3 regions of the Fundidesulfovibrio sp. YSD1 genome follow, and region 3 is predicted to be linked to each of the others. Evidence: riboswitches for the same ligand, from Rfam matches in the RefSeq annotation. Region 3 holds a riboswitch; each other region holds the start of a gene.
The links. Region 3 has a riboswitch for cobalamin ahead of ACZ5V4_RS10025 (sirohydrochlorin cobaltochelatase). Riboswitches for the same ligand answer to the same signal wherever they lie in the genome.

Region 1: another riboswitch for cobalamin. It lies ahead of cobT (nicotinate-nucleotide--dimethylbenzimidazole phosphoribosyltransferase); the one in region 3 lies ahead of ACZ5V4_RS10025 (sirohydrochlorin cobaltochelatase).
Region 2: another riboswitch for cobalamin. It lies ahead of ACZ5V4_RS12605 (radical SAM protein); the one in region 3 lies ahead of ACZ5V4_RS10025 (sirohydrochlorin cobaltochelatase).

The regions. Positions count from the first base shown of each region.
Region 1 is NZ_AP043666.1:3,184,435-3,190,032, forward strand. It holds gene ACZ5V4_RS14830 (hypothetical protein) at 1-817, shown strand, start outside; gene ACZ5V4_RS14835 (hypothetical protein) at 827-1,021, opposite strand; gene cobT (nicotinate-nucleotide--dimethylbenzimidazole phosphoribosyltransferase) at 1,124-2,197, opposite strand; cobalamin riboswitch at 2,461-2,623, opposite strand; gene ACZ5V4_RS14845 (ATP-dependent 6-phosphofructokinase) at 2,651-3,976, opposite strand; gene ACZ5V4_RS14850 (glycosyltransferase family protein) at 4,038-5,027, shown strand; gene ACZ5V4_RS14855 (hypothetical protein) at 5,084-5,548, opposite strand.
Region 2 is NZ_AP043666.1:2,683,954-2,689,551, reverse strand. It holds gene ACZ5V4_RS12615 (NAD-dependent epimerase/dehydratase family protein) at 1-837, shown strand, start outside; gene ACZ5V4_RS12610 (ribonucleoside triphosphate reductase) at 915-2,984, opposite strand; gene ACZ5V4_RS12605 (radical SAM protein) at 2,908-3,639, opposite strand; cobalamin riboswitch at 3,869-4,067, opposite strand; gene plsY (glycerol-3-phosphate 1-O-acyltransferase PlsY) at 4,081-4,677, opposite strand; gene ACZ5V4_RS12595 (ribonuclease catalytic domain-containing protein) at 4,865-5,598, opposite strand, start outside.
Region 3 is NZ_AP043666.1:2,147,255-2,152,852, forward strand. It holds gene ACZ5V4_RS10010 (hypothetical protein) at 1-110, shown strand, start outside; gene ACZ5V4_RS10015 (DUF4198 domain-containing protein) at 197-976, shown strand; gene ACZ5V4_RS10020 (hypothetical protein) at 987-1,604, shown strand; cobalamin riboswitch at 1,852-2,031, shown strand; gene ACZ5V4_RS10025 (sirohydrochlorin cobaltochelatase) at 2,175-3,071, shown strand; gene ACZ5V4_RS10030 (FecCD family ABC transporter permease) at 3,068-4,075, shown strand; gene ACZ5V4_RS10035 (ABC transporter ATP-binding protein) at 4,068-4,835, shown strand; gene ACZ5V4_RS10040 (ABC transporter substrate-binding protein) at 4,832-5,598, shown strand, end outside.

The sequences.
Region 1 (5,598 bases), 1.0 Mb from region 3:
CCTTTTCGCGCGCATGCCCCTGCCCTCCGGCGAAAGCACGGGTCGGCTCGCGCTCAAGCTGGGGCTCGTCATCGGGCTCCTGGCCATCTCCAAACAGAACTACTACGTCTTCGTGGCCTACTTCGCCTCGGCCGTGGCCCTTGCCGCGTGGGCGCGGGGCGGAGCGCCGCTGCTCACGCTCCGGGGCGCGGCGGCGGCCGTGGCCGTGGCCGCCATGGTGTTCGGCCTGCGCGTGGGCCTGGACGCCTGGGCCAGGCACGGCCAGGACCCGGGCGTGGCCACGCGGGTGGCCGAGCAGATGGCCGCGCCGGAGCTCAAGCCTTCGGTTCAGGAGACGAGCGAGGGGTTCTGGGGGGCGCGCATGCGCTCCAAGGGAGTCACGTTCACGCAGATGTTCACGGGCGAGTGGAAGTGGCACGTGTTCACCTTCCGCAGCGCCTTCGGCAAGTACGGCGAGATGAACATCGAGGCCCCGCTGCTCTTCTATCGCTGGCTCGGCAGGGCCGCGCTGGCCTTCATGGTGCTCGCGGCCGCCGGCCTGGCCCTGCGGGGCCCGGCGGACAGGGCGGCGCTTTGCCTGTGGTTGGTCTTTTCCCTGCTGACCGTGGGGCAGTCCTTCTGGCACTCCTGGAACAACGACTTCCAGCCCCAGGGGCGCTACCTCTTCCCGATCCTGGCCATGACCGGCTGCCTGCTGGCGCACAGGGCGGACAGGCTCGGGCGCTTCACCGCGCCAACCTGGGCCGTGGGCCTGGTTGTCTGGGGGATGTCGATGTGGTCCTTCGTGGCGGTGGGGCTTGCGCGCATACCGCGCTGAGGGAACGCGTCAGATGATTTCGTTGACCACGTGGCCGACGATGTTCTCCATGATCACGTGGATGACCTGGTCGGCCGGAGGGGTGGGGATGATCACGTGGCCCGGGGGATGGGCCGCGAACTCGCCCGCCGGGTGCGCGACGACCGCATCCGGCGAGTGAACCAGCCCGTCATAGGCGGCTACGTGGACGAGTCCGTCGTACATGGCCTTCCCCCTGCCTTCCAGGCGGGCGGCCGAAGGCGGCCGCCCTTTGAGGAAAGAATAGTGCCTGCCCGGATTTTTGTCACTCCCTGATTCCAGGGTGACCTAGCCCTTGCTCACCCCGGCCTGGGAGAACGTGGCCATTTCGTTCAGGATCGCCGCCCCCGAGCGCAGGAGCACAAGCGCCAGGGCCGCCCCGGTGCCTTCGCCCAGGCGCATGCCCAGGTCCAGGAGCGGCCTGGCGTCGAGCGCGCGCATTACGGCCTGGTGGCCGGGCTCGGCCGAGGCGTGGCTGAAGAAGCAGTACCCGGCGGCGTCCGGAGCCAGGCGCAGCGCGGCCACGCACGCGGCCGTGGAGATGAACCCGTCCACCAGCACGGCCATCTCGCAGGCCGCCCCGCCAAGGATCACCCCGGCCAGGCAGGCGATCTCGAACCCGCCCAGCGCGGCCAGGATGGACAGCGCGTCCCCCGAGGTCACGGCCTCGCGGTTGGCCTCCAAAGACTTGGCCACCACCCTGGCCTTGCGCGAGACCCCGTCCGCGTCCAGGCCGGTGCCCGGTCCGGTGACGCCCTCGGGCGAAAGCCCCAGGAACGAGCAGAAGAGCGCCGTGGACGGCGTGGTGTTGCCGATGCCCATGTCGCCGGTGCCCACGGTGCGGCAGCCCTCGGCAGCGGCCCGGCGCGCCAGGTTCGCCCCGGTGAGCAGGGCCTGAAGGCACTGCTCGCGGGTCATGGCCGGGCCAACGGCCATGTTGGCCGTGCCCGGGGCCACCTTGGCCTGCACGAGCCCCGGGTGCTCGGGGAAAGGCCCGCCCGCGCTGCCCGCGTCCACCACCACCAGCCTGGCCCCGGCCTGGCGGGCCAGCACGTTGATGGCCGCGCCCCCGCCCATGAAGTTGAGCACCATCTGGCGCGTGACCTCCTGGGGGAAGAGGCTCACGTTCTCCTCCACCACGCCGTGGTCGCCCGCGCAGGTGAAGATCACGGCCGGGTCGGGCTGGGGGGCCTCTCCGCCCTGGATGAGGCTCAGGCGCAGGGCGAGCTCTTCCAGGCGGCCCAGGCTGCCCCGGGGCTTGGTCAGGTCGTCCAGGCGGGCCTGGACTTTCGGTGCCAGGGAGGCGTCCACCGGGGAGATGGAGGCGAGCAGGGAGTCGAGGGAATCGAAGGAAGAAGGCATGGGGTGTCCTTGTGCGCGCTCCCGGCGTCCTCCCGCCCCGCCATCAGGACCGCGCGGGGAACCGAAACGTTACTCGGCGCAAAGCCGCCTGCGGGTTTCGGCCCCCTGCGCGGTCCTGGCCGGACGGGGAGGGAGGGCGCCGGGGCGCTCGGAGCGGTCGCTCCTTGGGCTTGGGAAATCCTGGGCGTTCCCGTTGGGCAAATAAAAAATCCCCTGGCCCCCGGGGAGGGGGTCAAGGGATCGCCGTTACCATGGGTTCAATCCGCGAAACGGTTCCGGCCGTCCGTCTTCAGGCTCGCGGGTCATCCTCCGCCCGTCCTTCCCGTCCCCAGGGACAGTGGCTTCACGGGCATCGTCTCCGCTTACTGCGGCGGGACCGCCACGGACTTTCACCGTAGTTCCGTAACGGCCGGAAATGGCAGGGCAGGGCTTAGCCCGCCTTGCGCCTCCGGGTCAAGGGGAGCACGCCTTTGGGTTGTTCTGGCCCGTGGAGTCCATGACCTGCTGCCAGTAGCTGGTGTTCAGGTCGAGCTTCTTGCGTCCGGCCGTCACCAGGGGCAGGGGCACGTGCACCGGGACCTCGTGCAGGGTGCTGACCATGATCCCGGTCTTGCCCGCCATGCCCGCGTGCACGGCCATGGCCCCGAGCATGTTGCACTGGGCCAGGTCCGCGGCGCCGGCCGGGACGGAGCGGATGATGTAGCTTGGGTCGATGTACTTGAGCGTGATGGGCAGCCTGCCCTTGAAGTGGGCCTTGATGCGCGCCTGCAGAAGCCCGCAGATGTCGCCCAGCATCCTGTTGCCTGAGGCGTCCGTGAGCACGGATTCGGGCAGGAGCTCCTGCCCCGCGCCCTCGGCCGCCACGATCACTGCGTGGCCGCGCCTGAGGAGCCTGGCCTCCAGGGTCTCGAGAAGCCCGCCCGGGCCGTCCAGGGCGAAGGGCTGCTCGGGCACGAGCACGAAGTTGACCTCCTTGATGGAGAGCGAGGCGGCCGCCGCGATGAAGCCCGACTCGCGGCCCATGAGCTTGACGAGTCCGATGCCGTAGGGCGCGCCCATGGCCTCCACGTGGGCGCAGCGGATGGCCTCCACGGCCTTTTCCACGGCCGTGTCGAAGCCGAAGGTGCGCGAGACGAAGTGGATGTCGTTGTCGATGGTCTTGGGGATGCACACGATGCCCAGGCGCAGCCTGCGGCGCTCCGTGACCTCGTGGATGGCCCGGGCCGCGCGCATGGTGCCCACCCCGCCCAGCACGAAGAGCACGCCCACATTGAGCCGCTCCAGGGCGTCCACCACCTCCTCGGGGTCCTGCGGCCCGCGCGAGGAGCCGAGCACCGTGCCGCCGAAGCCGTGGATGTCCGAGACGCACTCGGGCGTCAGGCGCGTGACCCGGGGGGCGTTTTTCGGCGCGAACCCGGACAGCCCGTAGCGCACCCCGAGCACCGCCGAGACCCGGTAGCCGTGGTGGGCCTCCATGACGATGGAGCGGATCACGCCGTTGATGCCCGGGCAGAGCCCGCCGCAGGTGACCACGGCGCATTTTGTCTTGGGCGGGTCGAAATAGATGCTGCGGCGCGGCCCGGCGCGCTCCATGCGCGCGGGGGGGAGGGCGTCCGGGCCCTCGGGCGCCAGGATGTCCACCAAAACCCCTTGCTCATCGTCCACGAACAGGGAATTCTGGCGCGGGTTCGGTATCTTGGCCGGGCCGAGCGACGGCACGGCGGTCTGGTCCGGTGTCAGGCGCGGCCAGGGGCGGCCTGAGCGCTCGCTCTCGTGCATGCGAAACCTCGCGGCTGAGGGATGGCTGTCGGAGCCCACACTAGCAAGGCGGTCGGGAGACATGCAACCAGGACATTCACGCACTTTCTTCTTCGTCCCCCCGGTGCGCAAGCCCACCGGCGGCGTGGCCGTGCTCTGGCGCATGGCCGCCATGCTGCGCGAGGCCGGGCGCGAGGCCTTCCTCGCCCTGCGCGAGCCGCCCGCGTGGCGGCCACCCGGCCCGGACGTCCCGGCCGTGGACCTAGCGCGCGCCGAACTCCGCGCGTCCGACGTCTGGGTCGTGCCCGAGGGCTGGGTGAACGCCCTGGCCCCGGGGCTCTCCGCCGGGGCGCGCTGCCTGCTCTACGTGCAGAACTGGGCCTACCTCTTCAACGGCCTGCCACAAGGCGTGGACTGGCGCTCGCTGCCGGTGTCCTTCGCGGCGGTGTCGCGCCCGGTATCCTGGTTCATCGGGCAGTGCCTGGGGGCCGAGGCCCCGGTGCTCCGGCCGGGCATCGACCTCGGCGTGTTCAAGGCCCCGCAGCGCAAGCCCGGGGAACTGACCGTGGCCTACATGCCGCGCAAGAACAAGGCCCTGGCGGACCAGGTCCGCTCCATCGTGGCGGCCAGGGGCAACTTCGACGTGCGCTGGGTTGAGATAGCGGGCATGGGCCAGGCCCAGGTGGCCGAAGCCCTGGGCCTGTGCCACTGCTTCCTGGCCACGGGCTTCCCCGAGGGCTGCCCCCTGCCGCCGCTGGAGGCCATGGCCTGCGGGGCGATACCGGCCGGGTTCGCTGGCTTCGGCGGCTGGGACTACATGCGCCAGGCCGCCCCGGGGCGCTACCTGCCGGAGTGCCCCATGGACGAGGTCCCCTGGGGGGGCAACGGGTTTTACGCGCCGGACAACGACGCCCTGGGCGCCGCCCTGGCCCTGGAGGCCGCGCTCGCGCTGTGGCGCGCAAACGGCCCGGAACTCGAGGGCGTCCGCGCCGCCTGTGCCCGCACGGCCCGTGCCTACGGCCTGGAGGAGCAGCGAAAGGCAGTGCTCGATTTCTGGGAGCGTCTGGGTTAGAAAAAACTTCGTGTCGCTTACGGTCTGGGTTCTCCAGGCGAAGGGGGCTCGGGCCGTCAGTTTTTCGCCAGGCTGGTCGTGTTGTTCTCGAACACGCGCAGTTCGTTGACAAGGCGCAGGCCGAGCTTGCGCACCTTGGCGTTGCCGCTGGACGCCGCAAGGCCTTCCACGGCCTTGAGGTCGAGCTCCAGGTGCCTGGTGACGAAGGCGCGCGACTCGGCGAGCTTGCGGGCGAGCAGGGCCTGGGCCTCGGGCTGGCGCAGGGTGTCCGCCACGTCGGTCAACTGGGCCATGACGTGGGCCCGGATGGAATAGGCGAGCGCCGTGGCCGTGAAGAGGTTGCAGAGGTTCTTTTCCGCCACGGAGTCCACCTGGGCGGAGAGGGACGATGCCTGGGTGGCCATCTCCTCGAAGTGGCGTTGGGACGCCTGGAAGTGCCGGGACTGGCAGCGGGCGGTCTCCGCGAGACCGAGGCCGAGGATGAGACAGGCCGCCAGGGCGGCAACGCCGTAGGATTTCATGGTGCCTCCGTGGAGCCTCCTAGCAGGTTGCCCGGCGGGGTCAACCACCG
Region 2 (5,598 bases), 540 kb from region 3:
TGCTCGGCCGAGCCCTCGGTGCTGGCCGGGTTCGGCGGCAGCCCGGAATACCTGGTGAACACCAACCTCACGGGCACCATCAACTGCCTGGAGATGTGCCGCGCCCACCGCGCCGACGTGGTGTTTCTCTCCACCAGCCGCGTCTACGCCTACGATCCCCTGAACGCCGTGCCCCACGCCGAGGGCGAGACGCGCTTCGTGTGGTCCGTGGAGGAAGGCCCCCGGGGCTGGTCCCCCGTGGGCGTGGCCGAGGACTTCCACATCTACGGGGCCAAGTCCATGTACGGGGCCACCAAGCTCTGCTCGGAGTTCGTGCTGGAGGAGTACCGGGCCATGTACGGGCTGCGCGGCGTGGTGAACCGTTGCGGCGTGATCGCCGGGCCGTGGCAGTTCGGCAAGGTGGACCAGGGTGTGTTCTCGCTGTGGATGCAGGCCCACCACTTCGGCAGACCGCTCGCCTACATAGGCTTCGGCGGCAAGGGCAAGCAGGTGCGCGACCTCATGCACCCGGACGACCTCTTCGACCTGATCGAGTTGCAACTCGGCGACTGGGCCACGGCCGACGGCGGAATCTTCAACGTGGGCGGCGGCCTGGACGTGAGCCTGTCGCTTCTCGAGACCACCATGCTCTGCCGCGACATCACGGGCAACACGACAGAGATCGCGGCCCGGCCCGAGAACCGCCCGGCGGACATGGCCATCTACGTCACGGACACGGCCAAGGTGCGCCGGGCCTTCGGCTGGGAGCCCAGACGCGGCGCGCGCGAAATCCTCGAGGACCTGCACGCCTGGGTCAGGAAGCACGAACGCGAGCTCGCCCTGCTGGCCAAGCTCTAACCACCCGCCGGCACAATCAAAAAACGGGGCCGGACGATCCCGTCCGGCCCCGTTTCAAGCGCGTATCCAGCCCTTTTCTAGAGCTGCCCGGGCTCGCACCCGCACGTGCCCACGTAGGTCACGCGGTCGGCGTACTCGGCCTTCTTGCCCTTGTTCCAGCGCGACACCGGGCGGTAGTAGCCCACGATGCGCGTGAACACCTCGGCCTCCTCCCCGCAGGTGGGGCACTCGAAGTGCTCGCCGGACATGTACCCGTGCTCCTTGCACACGCTGAAGGTGGGCGTGATGGAGAGGTAGGGGATCTTGGTCATGCGGAAGGCCTTGACGATGAAGTTCTTGAGCGCTTCGGTGTCGGCCACGGCCTCGCCCAGGAAGGTGTGGAACACCGTGCCGCCGGTGTAGAGCGGCTGGAGCTTGTTCTGGTGCTCGAGCGCGGCGATCACGTCCTCGCACAGGCCCACGGGCAGATTGGTGGAGTTGGTGTAGTACGGGGTGCCGTTGCCCGAGGCCTGGATGTCCGAATAGAGGTTCTTGTCGATCTTGGCCAGGCGGTAGCTGGTGCCCTCGGCCGGGGTGGCCTCAAGGTTGTAGAGGTGCCCGGTTTCCTCCTGGAAGCGGCTGGTGATCTCGCGCAGGTGGTTCAGCGTGCGCGTCATGAGCCTGATGCCCGCGTCGGTCTCGATGCCCTTGCCCAGGATGTTCAGGCAGGCCTCGTGCCCGCCCACCAGGCCGATGGTGGAGAAGTGGCCCTTGTAGCCGTTCTTCAGGTAGCGCCCCGAATAGGGGAACATGCCCTTGTCCAGGTTGTCCTGGATGAGCTTGCGCTTGAACTCCAGGGCGTCCTTGGCCAGGGCGGCGTACTCGCCCACCAGATCCAGGAAGTCCTCCTCGCCGTGGGCCAGATAGGCGAGCTTGGGCAGGTTGAGCGTGACCACGCCGATGGAGCCGGTCAAATCGCCCGCGCCGAAGAGCCCGCCCACCTTGTTGCGCAGTTCGCGCAGATCCATCTGCAGGCGGCAGCACATGGAGCGCACGTCCTCGGGGGAGAGGTCGGAGTTGATGAAGTTCTGGAAGTAGGGCGCGCCGTACTTGGCCGTGAGTTCCAAAAGGCTCGACCCGATGGGCGACTCCCAGGGGAAGTCCTCGGTGACGTTGTAGGTCGGGATGGGGAAGGAGAAGATCTGCCCGAAGTAGTCGCCCTCGGCCATGACCTCCAGGAAGGCCTTGTTGAACATGTCCATCTCGGCCTGGAAGTCGCCGTAGACCGCGTCCTGGAGCTTGCCGCCGATGATCACGGCCTCGCCCGCCACGTGCTTGGGCGGGGTGAGGTCGAAGCTCAGGTTGGTGAACGGGGTCTGGCCGCCCCAGCGCGAGGTGGTGTTCAGGTTGAACACGAACTTCTGCACGGCCTGGCGCACCTGGTGGTAGGTGAGCTTGTCGTGGCGGATGAACGGGGCCAGGTAGGTGTCCACGTTGTTGAAGGCCTGGGCCCCGGCCCACTCGTTCTGGAGCGTGCCCAGGAAGTTGACCATCTGGCCAAGCGCCGAGTCGAAGTGCCTGGCCGGCCCGGCCGAGGAGCGGCCCTCGAGGTTGAAGCCCTCGAGCAGCAGGTCGCGCAGGCTCCAGCCCGCGCAGTAGCCCGCCAGGCCGAAGGAAAGGTCGTGGATGTGGAAGTAGCCGTGGTCGTGGGCGGCGCGGACTTCCTCGGGATATTTCTCCAGGGCGTAGCGGGCCTGCACCGTGCCCGAGAGGTGCAGCATGAGCCCCTGGAAGGAGTGGGCCATGTTGGCGTTCTCGGCCACGCGCCAGTCGGCCTTGGAGAGGTAGTTGTCTATGGTGTCGGAGATGTCCAGGTAGGCGGCCTTCTGCTCGCGCAGGGCGCGCCTCTTCTCGCGGTAGATGATGAAGCGCTTGGCCACGTCGTAGAGGCGCGACTCCATGAGCACGCGCTCGACCATGTCCTGCACGTGCTCCTGCCTGGGCACATCCGCTCCGGCCAGCTTCTCCTCCACCTTCCGGGCGAGGCGCTTGGCGAGAAGGGGGTCCTGGATGCCGCTGGCCTTGAGGGCCTTAAGGATTGCCTGGGATATCCGCTCGAGCGACCAGGTCTCCAGACATCCGTCGCGCTTCTCTATCTGCAGGGGCATGCGTGGTCTCCTTGCCGCCGGGGGGCGGCACGTAGAGTTGTTCCTTGAGTGCGAAACCCTCCGGCAGCTGACGCCGGGCGGCGCGCACGTCCTCCGGGGAGAGCCCCGGAACGAGGGTGATGCGGAAAAGAAATGATTGCGGGCGTTCGCTCGCCATGGCGAACACCTGGGCAAGCGCCCCGGCTGCCTCGGCGGGCGAGACGGCCCCGCCGGTGAGCGCGGGGTAGCGCTCCCAGGGGCCCTTCACGTCCACGGCGAACACCGTGGCGGGCGAGCGCTCGAGCACCCGGGCGATCACGTCCGGGCGCATGCCGTTGCTGTCCACCTTAACGGGGAGGCCGAGCGCGGCGAGCTCCTCCACCAGGCCGGGCAAGCCCGGGTCCAGGGTGGGCTCGCCCCCGCAGACCACCACGCCGTCAAGCCAGGCTTTGCGCGCACGCAGGGCCTTCAGCACCGCGCCCGGGTCCAGGACCGGGTGGCGCGAAGGGGTGAACGCGAGCGTTGCGTTGTGGCAGGTGGGGCAGCGCAGGTTGCACCCCCCCAGGAAGAGCACGGAGACGCTCTTGCCGGGCCAGTCGCACAGCGACAGGGGCGTCACTGCCCTGACCCTGGCCCTTGGGGCCTGGTCTTCGCGGCGGGGAGGTTGCGGTTCCATGCTCATAGGCGGTCCGGGTTCAAGTAGCAGATGCAAAGGCCTGGCAAAAGCAAAAAAGATTTCGCTATGCCAGTTAGTTACGGATTTCCAAATCCACGGCGGCCGCGAAGGCGCGCCAGTGCTGCGTTTGTCAAATACGAAAAATAATACGCCCCGATCGGGTGGTGGCGTCCTGGTGCGGGAGAGCCCGCCAGGACGAAACGCGGGAACCATGGCCCGTTCGCGGAGCCTGGCCGATCATCCCCGGATACGTCTTCTGACTTCCGGCCGGGTGGTGCGCGGAGGCCTTCCCGGGTTCTCACCCAGTGGCTCCCCGCCCGTTTTCGTGCCGGTTACAGCAGCGCGCCTGTGACGGATTCACACCGTCTTCCGTTTTCCGGGGCGTACTCGCGAAATGTATGAGCCTCCCCAGGGGGAGTCAAGTTAAAAATTACAACGGCTCTATTCGCCTGACTTTTTTCTCCAGGGCTTCTCTTCCCCGGCCCTCAGGCGGCGGATGTTGTCCTTGTGCTTGGCGATGATCAGCGCGGCCACCACGGCCGTGACCGGCACGGGCGCGAACCCGGAGGCCGCCCACACCGTCACGGGCAGGCTGGCCGCCAAGAGGAGCGACCCGGCCGAGACGAAGCCCGTGAGCGCGATGGTTCCGGCGCAGGCGAGCCCGGAGACCACCGTGGCCCAGGGCGAGAGCGCCAAAAACGCGCCTATGGCAGTGGCCACGCCCTTGCCGCCCTTGAAGTTCAGAAACACCGGGAACATGTGCCCGCCCACGGCGGCCAGGGCCGCAAGCGACGGGTAGAACGCGCCCTCGGACATCTGCCAGGCCACGGCCACGGGCACGAATCCCTTGAGCGCGTCGCAGACCAGGGTGAGGACGCCGAGTTTCGTTCCGCAGAGCCTGGCCACGTTGGTGGCCCCGATGTTGCCGCTGCCGGCGGCGCGCGGGTCGATGCCCCGCGCGGCCTGGGCGATGAAAAGGCCGAAGGGGAAGGAACCGGCCAGGTAGGCCAGGGCGAGCCAGAAAAGCTTGGCGATCACGTGCTGCTCCTTGCGTGCTGTCTTGCCTGGGGCGCTGCCCGCGCCGTGGTGTCCGAAATCTGCCAGAGCGTGGCCTCGCGGTCAACGAAGCACACCCGGCCGCCATTGCAAGCGCTCAAGGCGCGGCATTGCGGGACGCCCAGCCCCCGTGGGCGGACTCCGCGCGGGCGGCGAACCCGGCCGGTCCCTACGCCCCCTGGCCGAACAGGTCGCCCACGTCGGGCTTGTCCTCGGCCTCGCGCGCGCCCGTGACCCGGAACTCGTTGGTCAGCGGGTCCACCTTGCCGATCTTCAGCCAGTAGCGCTGGCCGGGCTGCGCGCGCCCGCCCAGGGTGTCGCTGCCCGCGCGCACGAACAACTGGATCTCCGTCATCATCAGGCTGGCGAACGGGCCGCAGTCCTCCAGGGCCACGGCCTCGAACTCCCGCTCGCGGCCGTGCTCGCGCAGGAACGCGAGCTTCCAGTATCTGGGCCTGAAGCGCTGGATCTGGCCCACCGCGTCCAGGCGCGCGGAGAGGACGGGCAGCATGGCCGCCAACTCCTCGCGCGAAAAGCGCGGGGAGCCCGAGGCCAGGAAGGCCTCCACCTGGGCCAGGTTCACGAAGTCCGAGATGCGCCGAAGCGGCGAGGTGATGGGGCTGTACGCGTCGGCCGCCAGGCTCGCGTGCCTGGCCGGGCGCACGTCCAGGCTGGCCGGGGCCAGCTGCTTGACCACGCGGTGCATCTCCACGGGGTCGGTCCAGATCCCGGCGTAGCCGTGGGGGATGGAGATGTCCTGGGTGCGGTGCAGAAGCGGCACGGCCTTCTCCTGGGCCCAGGCAGCCACCGAGGCGTTGGCCAGGATCATGAGCTCGCTCACGGCCATCTGGGCCTCGGGGTGGTCCGGCGAGGGGGTGATCTCCACGCTCACCGAGTCCATGG
Region 3 (5,598 bases):
CGATCTACCGCGACAGGCAGTTCGAGCGCGTGCCCTACGACAAGGTGATCCGCGCGGCCCTGGCCAAGATGGCCGGGGGCGACTGGCGCGCGCTGCTCGCCGCGAAATAAGCGGCCCGCACCGCGTGGCACGCATTGCCTTTTCGTGTTTGCTTGGTTACACGAACAGGCAATTCATGTCACAAGGAGATGCCTGCATGTTCGTCAGACCGCACGTTTCCGCGTTCCTCGTCCTCGTGTTCGCCCTTGCCCTGGCTTCCCCGGCCCGGGCCCACTTCGGCATGGCCGTGCCGGACAAGAACATCGTCACCAAGGACGGCCCCAAGTCAGTGAGCCTGGACCTGCGCTTCTGGCACCCCATGGAGAACCAGGGCATGAGCCTGGAGAAGCCCAGGCTCGAAGCGGTCGTTGACGGCAAGAAGCAGGACGTCTCTTCCGCGCTCGTCCAGGCCGACATCGACGGCAAGAAGGCCTGGAAGGCGGACTACGCCGTGAAGAAGCCCGGCGTGACGGCCCTGGTGATGACGCCCCCGGCCTACTGGGAGCCCGCCGAGGACAAGTTCATCATCCACATCACCAAGACCGTCATCGGCGCGCTCGGCGAGGAGGAGGGCTGGGACAAGCCCGCCGGGTACAAGCTCGAGATCGTGCCCATGGTCAAGCCCTTCGCCCTGTACGCGGGCAACGCCTTCACCGGGAAGGTGCTCTTCAAAGGCAAGCCTCTGGCCAACGCCGAGGTGGAAGTGGAGTTCTTCAACAAGGACGGCGCGCTCAAGGCCCCGGACGACGCCTACGTGACCCAGGTGGTCAAGACCGACGGCGCGGGCGTGTTCACCTACGCGGCCCCGTGGGCTGGCTGGTGGGGCTTCGCGGCGCTCACCGACGACGACGCCAAGATGAAGCACGACGGCAAGGACAAGGCCGTGGAGCTCGGCGGGGTCATCTGGGTGTACTTCCACCCCGCGCCCGGCAAATAGGGGGATATTCTTGAACGCTCGAAAGATCCTGGCCTGCCTGGCCGCCCTGCTCCTGGCCGCGTCCCTTACTGGGGGCGCGGCCCTTGCCCACAAGGTGAACGTCTTCGCCGTGGCGGAGCGCGGCGTGATCACGGGCGAAGGCTACTTCGGCGGCGGGGGCAAGGCCATGAACTGCCCTGTGGAGGTCCTGGACGCCAGGGGCGCGCTGGTGGCCTCCGCGCGCACGGGCGCGGACGGGTCGTTCTCCGTGCCAGTCCCGGCCGGGGCCGAGCCGCCGCTTCGCGTGGTGCTCAAGGCCGGGGAAGGCCACCAGAACGACTTCACCCTCACGGCCGCCGACCTGGGCGGAAAAGCTCCCGCGCCGGTCCAGGCCGCCGCCTCGCCGCCCGCGCAGGCCAAGCCGACCCCGTCAGTGGCCCAGGGGATCGACGAGGCGGCGCTTACGTCCCTGGTGGAGGCCGCCACGGCCAAGGCCGTGGAGGAGAAGCTGGCCCCGCTGCGCCTGGAGCTCGCCAAGCTCGCCGCACAGGAGAGCACCGGCCGCCTGCGCGACATCGTGGGCGGGATCGGCTGGATCGTCGGGCTCGTGGGCATCGTGGCCTGGTTCAAGAGGCCTGCGAAGAAATAGCCGTGTCTCGGGGAGGCTTTAGCCTTCCCGGACACCATCCTGGCAGGGTTCTGCCCTGCACCCCGCTATAGTTTCGCGTCGACCACCGGTTGCCGCGACACGTCACGGCAAGGGTGAAACCCGCGAAGCGAATCGCCGGGGTCCGGGGGCAGGCCCTGCCCCCGGCGGGTCAAGGGCGGAGCCCTTGCGTGGTTCGGGGCGGCGCCCCGCACGTATCCCCGCCTTTGACATCCCGCCCCGTTTGTCCTAGCTCAAGGCCTGCCTGGGTGCCCATCGGGGCGCTAAAAGGGAATCCGGTGCGAAACCGGAGCGGTCCCGCCGCTGTATACGGGGACGAAACCCGCTCACGCCACTGCCGCAAGGCGGGAAGGCGCGGGGAGTAGGCTGATCCGTGAGCCAGAAGACCTGCCCAGGCCTCATCCGTGTCGGCCATGCGAGGTACAGCGGCCACATGCCTATCTCCAAGCGCACACAGGAAGCTCCCTCCCCAAAGGCGGAGCCGCCCCGCGCCGGGCGTGCCTGTTTCGCCTCGCAGGATGGCCAAAACCATCACTTCCCGAGGAGGAAACGATGAAGCGTCTGGCGGTATCCGTATTTCTCGTCCTTTTCGCCCTCCAGTCCGCGGCCCTGGCCGCAGGCCAACCCAAGCAGCCGCCCAGGTGGGGCATCGTCCTGGCCGCGTTCGGCTCCACCAAGCCCCAGGGCATGGCCGGGGTGGAGAAGGTCAAGGCCCGCATGGAGGCCGCCTTCCCGGGCGTGCCCGTGAAGGTGGGGCTGACCAGCCGTCACGCCGTGGCCACGCTCAAGGCCCCGGGGCTGCTCGCGGCCATGGCCCAGCTGGCCGACGAGGGCTGCTCCAATGTGTTCGTGCATCCCCTGCACGTGAGCGCGGGCTCCGAATACAAGGACATGGCCGCTCTTGCCGCGGCGCTCAACTCCCTGAACAAGCAAGGCATCGAGAAGCCGCCGTTCGGCAAGGTCGTGCTCGGCGAGACGGCCCTCGGGCGCACGCGCGGCGGCGACCCCAAGGCCCTGGCGGAAACGGCCGAGGCCCTGGCGGGCGACGCCGCCCAGGCCAGGGAGCAGGGCGCGGCCCTGGTCTACGGCGCGCACGGCAACCCCAAATGGCCAGCCACCGAGGTCAAGGCCTTCCAGGCGGCCATGGCCAAGGCCTACCCCGGGGTCACGGTGCTGGCCGCCACCATGGAGTCCAGCCCCGGCGTCGAGGACGTGCTGGCCGGGCTCAAGAAATCCGGCAGGAAGAAAGTGATCATCTACCCGCTGCTCTTCGGGGCCGGGGTGCACGCCGAGGAGGACCTTTGCGGCCCCGAGCCCGAATCCTGGAAGACGCTCTTCGAGAAGGCCGGGTACAGGGTGGACTGCCGCATGCGCGGCCTGGGCGAGTCCGACGCCTTCGCGGACATGATAGTGGAGCGGGCCAAGGCGGCCATGGCCAAGGCCAGGTGAACCGCGCGCCGGCCCTTCTGATCCCGGCGCTGGCCGCGCTCGTGCTGCTGGCGGCCGGGAGCGGGGCCGTGCCGGTGGACCCCCTGGACACGGCGCGCGTGCTCGCGGGCAGGCTCCTGGGCCTCGACGGGCTCATGGACGCCGTGCCCGAGGCCGCACGCGCCCTGGTCTGGGACGTGCGCCTGCCGCGCATCATGACCGCCCTGGCCGTGGGCGGGGCCTTGGCGCTCTCCGGGGCGGTCTTCCAGGGCGTGCTCACCAATCCCCTGGCCGACTCCTACACCCTGGGCGTCTCTGCCGGAGGGGCCTTGGGCGCCTGCCTGTGCCTCATGGCCGGGTTCACGGGCCTGGGCGTGCTCTCCGTGCCCGCGTGGGCCCTGGCCGGGGCCGCGTGCGCCCTGGCCGTGGTGCTCTTCATGGCCCGGGCAGGGGGCGGGTTCGACGCCGTGACCCTGGTTCTGGCCGGGGTGATGGTGGCGGCCACGCTCCAGGCCGCCATCGGGTTCGTGAAGTTCCTGGCCGGTGAGAACGTGGCCGGGCTGGTGTTCTGGCTCATGGGCGGGCTCTCGGCCAAGACCTGGGCCGAGGCAGCGATCGCCTGGGCGGGGCTGGGCCTGGGCCTGCCCGTGGCCGTGTTTCTCGCCCGGGACCTGGACGCGGTGTGCCTTGGCGACGAGCAGGCCCGGGCGCTCGGCGTGCCCGTGGGCCGGGTGCGCCTGGCGCTTCTGTGCGCGGCCTCGGCCATGACCGCGTGTTCCGTGGCGGTGTCGGGCATCGTGGGCTTCGTGGGGCTCATCGTGCCCCACGTGGCGCGCCTCGCCGTGGGGCCGTCGCACCCCAGGCTTCTGCCCGTTTGCGTGGGCGGGGGGATGCTCCTCCTGCTCGCGGCGGACACGGCCTCGCGCGCGCTGCTCGCCCACGAGGTGCCGGTGGGGGTGCTCACGGCCATGCTCGGCGGCCCGTACTTCTGCTTTCTCTTCATAAGGAGCAGGAGCCGTGCTTGAGGCGCGCGGCCTGCGCGTCGACCTGGGGCGGGGAGTGGTCCTCGACGGGGTGGACCTTGAGCTCCAGGCTGGGGACTTCCTGGCCATCGTGGGCCCCAACGGCGCGGGCAAGACCACGCTCGTGCGCTGCATGGCGGGCATGCTCGCCCCGGACGGCGGGCAGGCGCTCCTTGCCGGGCGGCGCGTGGGCGATTATTCCCGCCGCGAGTTGGCCCGCCTGGTGGCCTACGCGCCCCAGGACTCGGGGGAGCGCTTCGGCTTCACCGTGCGCGAGGGCGTGCTCATGGGCCGCCACCCCTGGATGGCCCGCTTCGGCAAACCGTCGCCCGAGGACGAGGCCCTGGCCCGGGCGGCCATGGAGGCCATGGACGTGGCCGGTCTGGCCGACCGCCCGCTCAGGGAGCTCTCGGGCGGGGAGCGGCGCAGGGCGGCCCTGGCCAGGACCCTGGCCCAGGCTGGGAGCCCCCCCGGCGCGGCGCTTCTCCTGGACGAACCGGCCGCCGGGCTGGACATCCGTCACGCCCTGGCCTGCATGAAGGCCCTGGCGCAAAGGGCGGGGCAGGGCGCGGCCGTGGCCGTGGTGCTGCACGACCTGAACCTGGCGGCCATGTTTTGCCCGAGGATGCTCATGCTGAAGGACGGGCGCGTGGCGGCCCACGGCCCCACGGATAAGGTGCTCACCCCCGGGACCGTGGCCGGGGTCTTCGGCGTGCGCGCCCGGGTGGAGGATGGCAACGTGAGATTCCTGGAGGAAGCGTGAGGCCCGTGCGCCTTCTCGCCGCGCTGGTTCTGGCGCTCGCCCTGGCGTTTCCGGCCTGGGCGCAAGGCGGCGCGGAGCCTCGCGTGGTCAGCCTGTACGCTGCCCACGCCGAGAACCTCGTTGCCATGGGCGCGGCCGGGCTTCTTGTGGGCGTCAGCGAACCCCTGCCCGGAGTGGACGCGCCCGTTGTCGGGGCGCGCGACGGGGCCGAGGCCATCGCGGCCCTGCGCCCGGACCTGGTGCTGGCCAGGCCCATGCACCGCGTGACCCGGCCCGGGCTTTTGGAGCAGTTGGAGCGCCTGGGCATCCGCGTGGCCTGCCTCCAGCCCGGGTCCGTGGGGGAACTCGAGGAGTATTGGCTCGAACTCGGCCGCTTGGCCGGGCGCGAAGCCCAGGCCCGCGAGATGGCCCTGAGTTTCGGCCGGGAGATGGCGGCCCTTCGCCAAAAGGCGGCGGCGATACCCGAAGAGAAGCGCAAGCGCGTGTTCTTCGAGTCCATCCACCGCCAGATGAAAACCATAAGCCCCGGGTCCTTCGCGGCCTACGTGCTGGAGAGCGCCGGGGCAGTGAACCTGGCCGCCGACGCGCCGCCCGTGGGGGAGACGAACATCGCCTCCTTCGGGCTCGAGCGGGTGGTGGCCCTTGGAGACAGGATGGATGCGTATCTGGCCCAGAAGGGTCCCATGAACCCGGTGAGCGCGGAGGAGATCGCGCGCACTCCCGGGCTTTCCACGCTCAAGGCCGTGCGCGAAGGCCGCGTGCA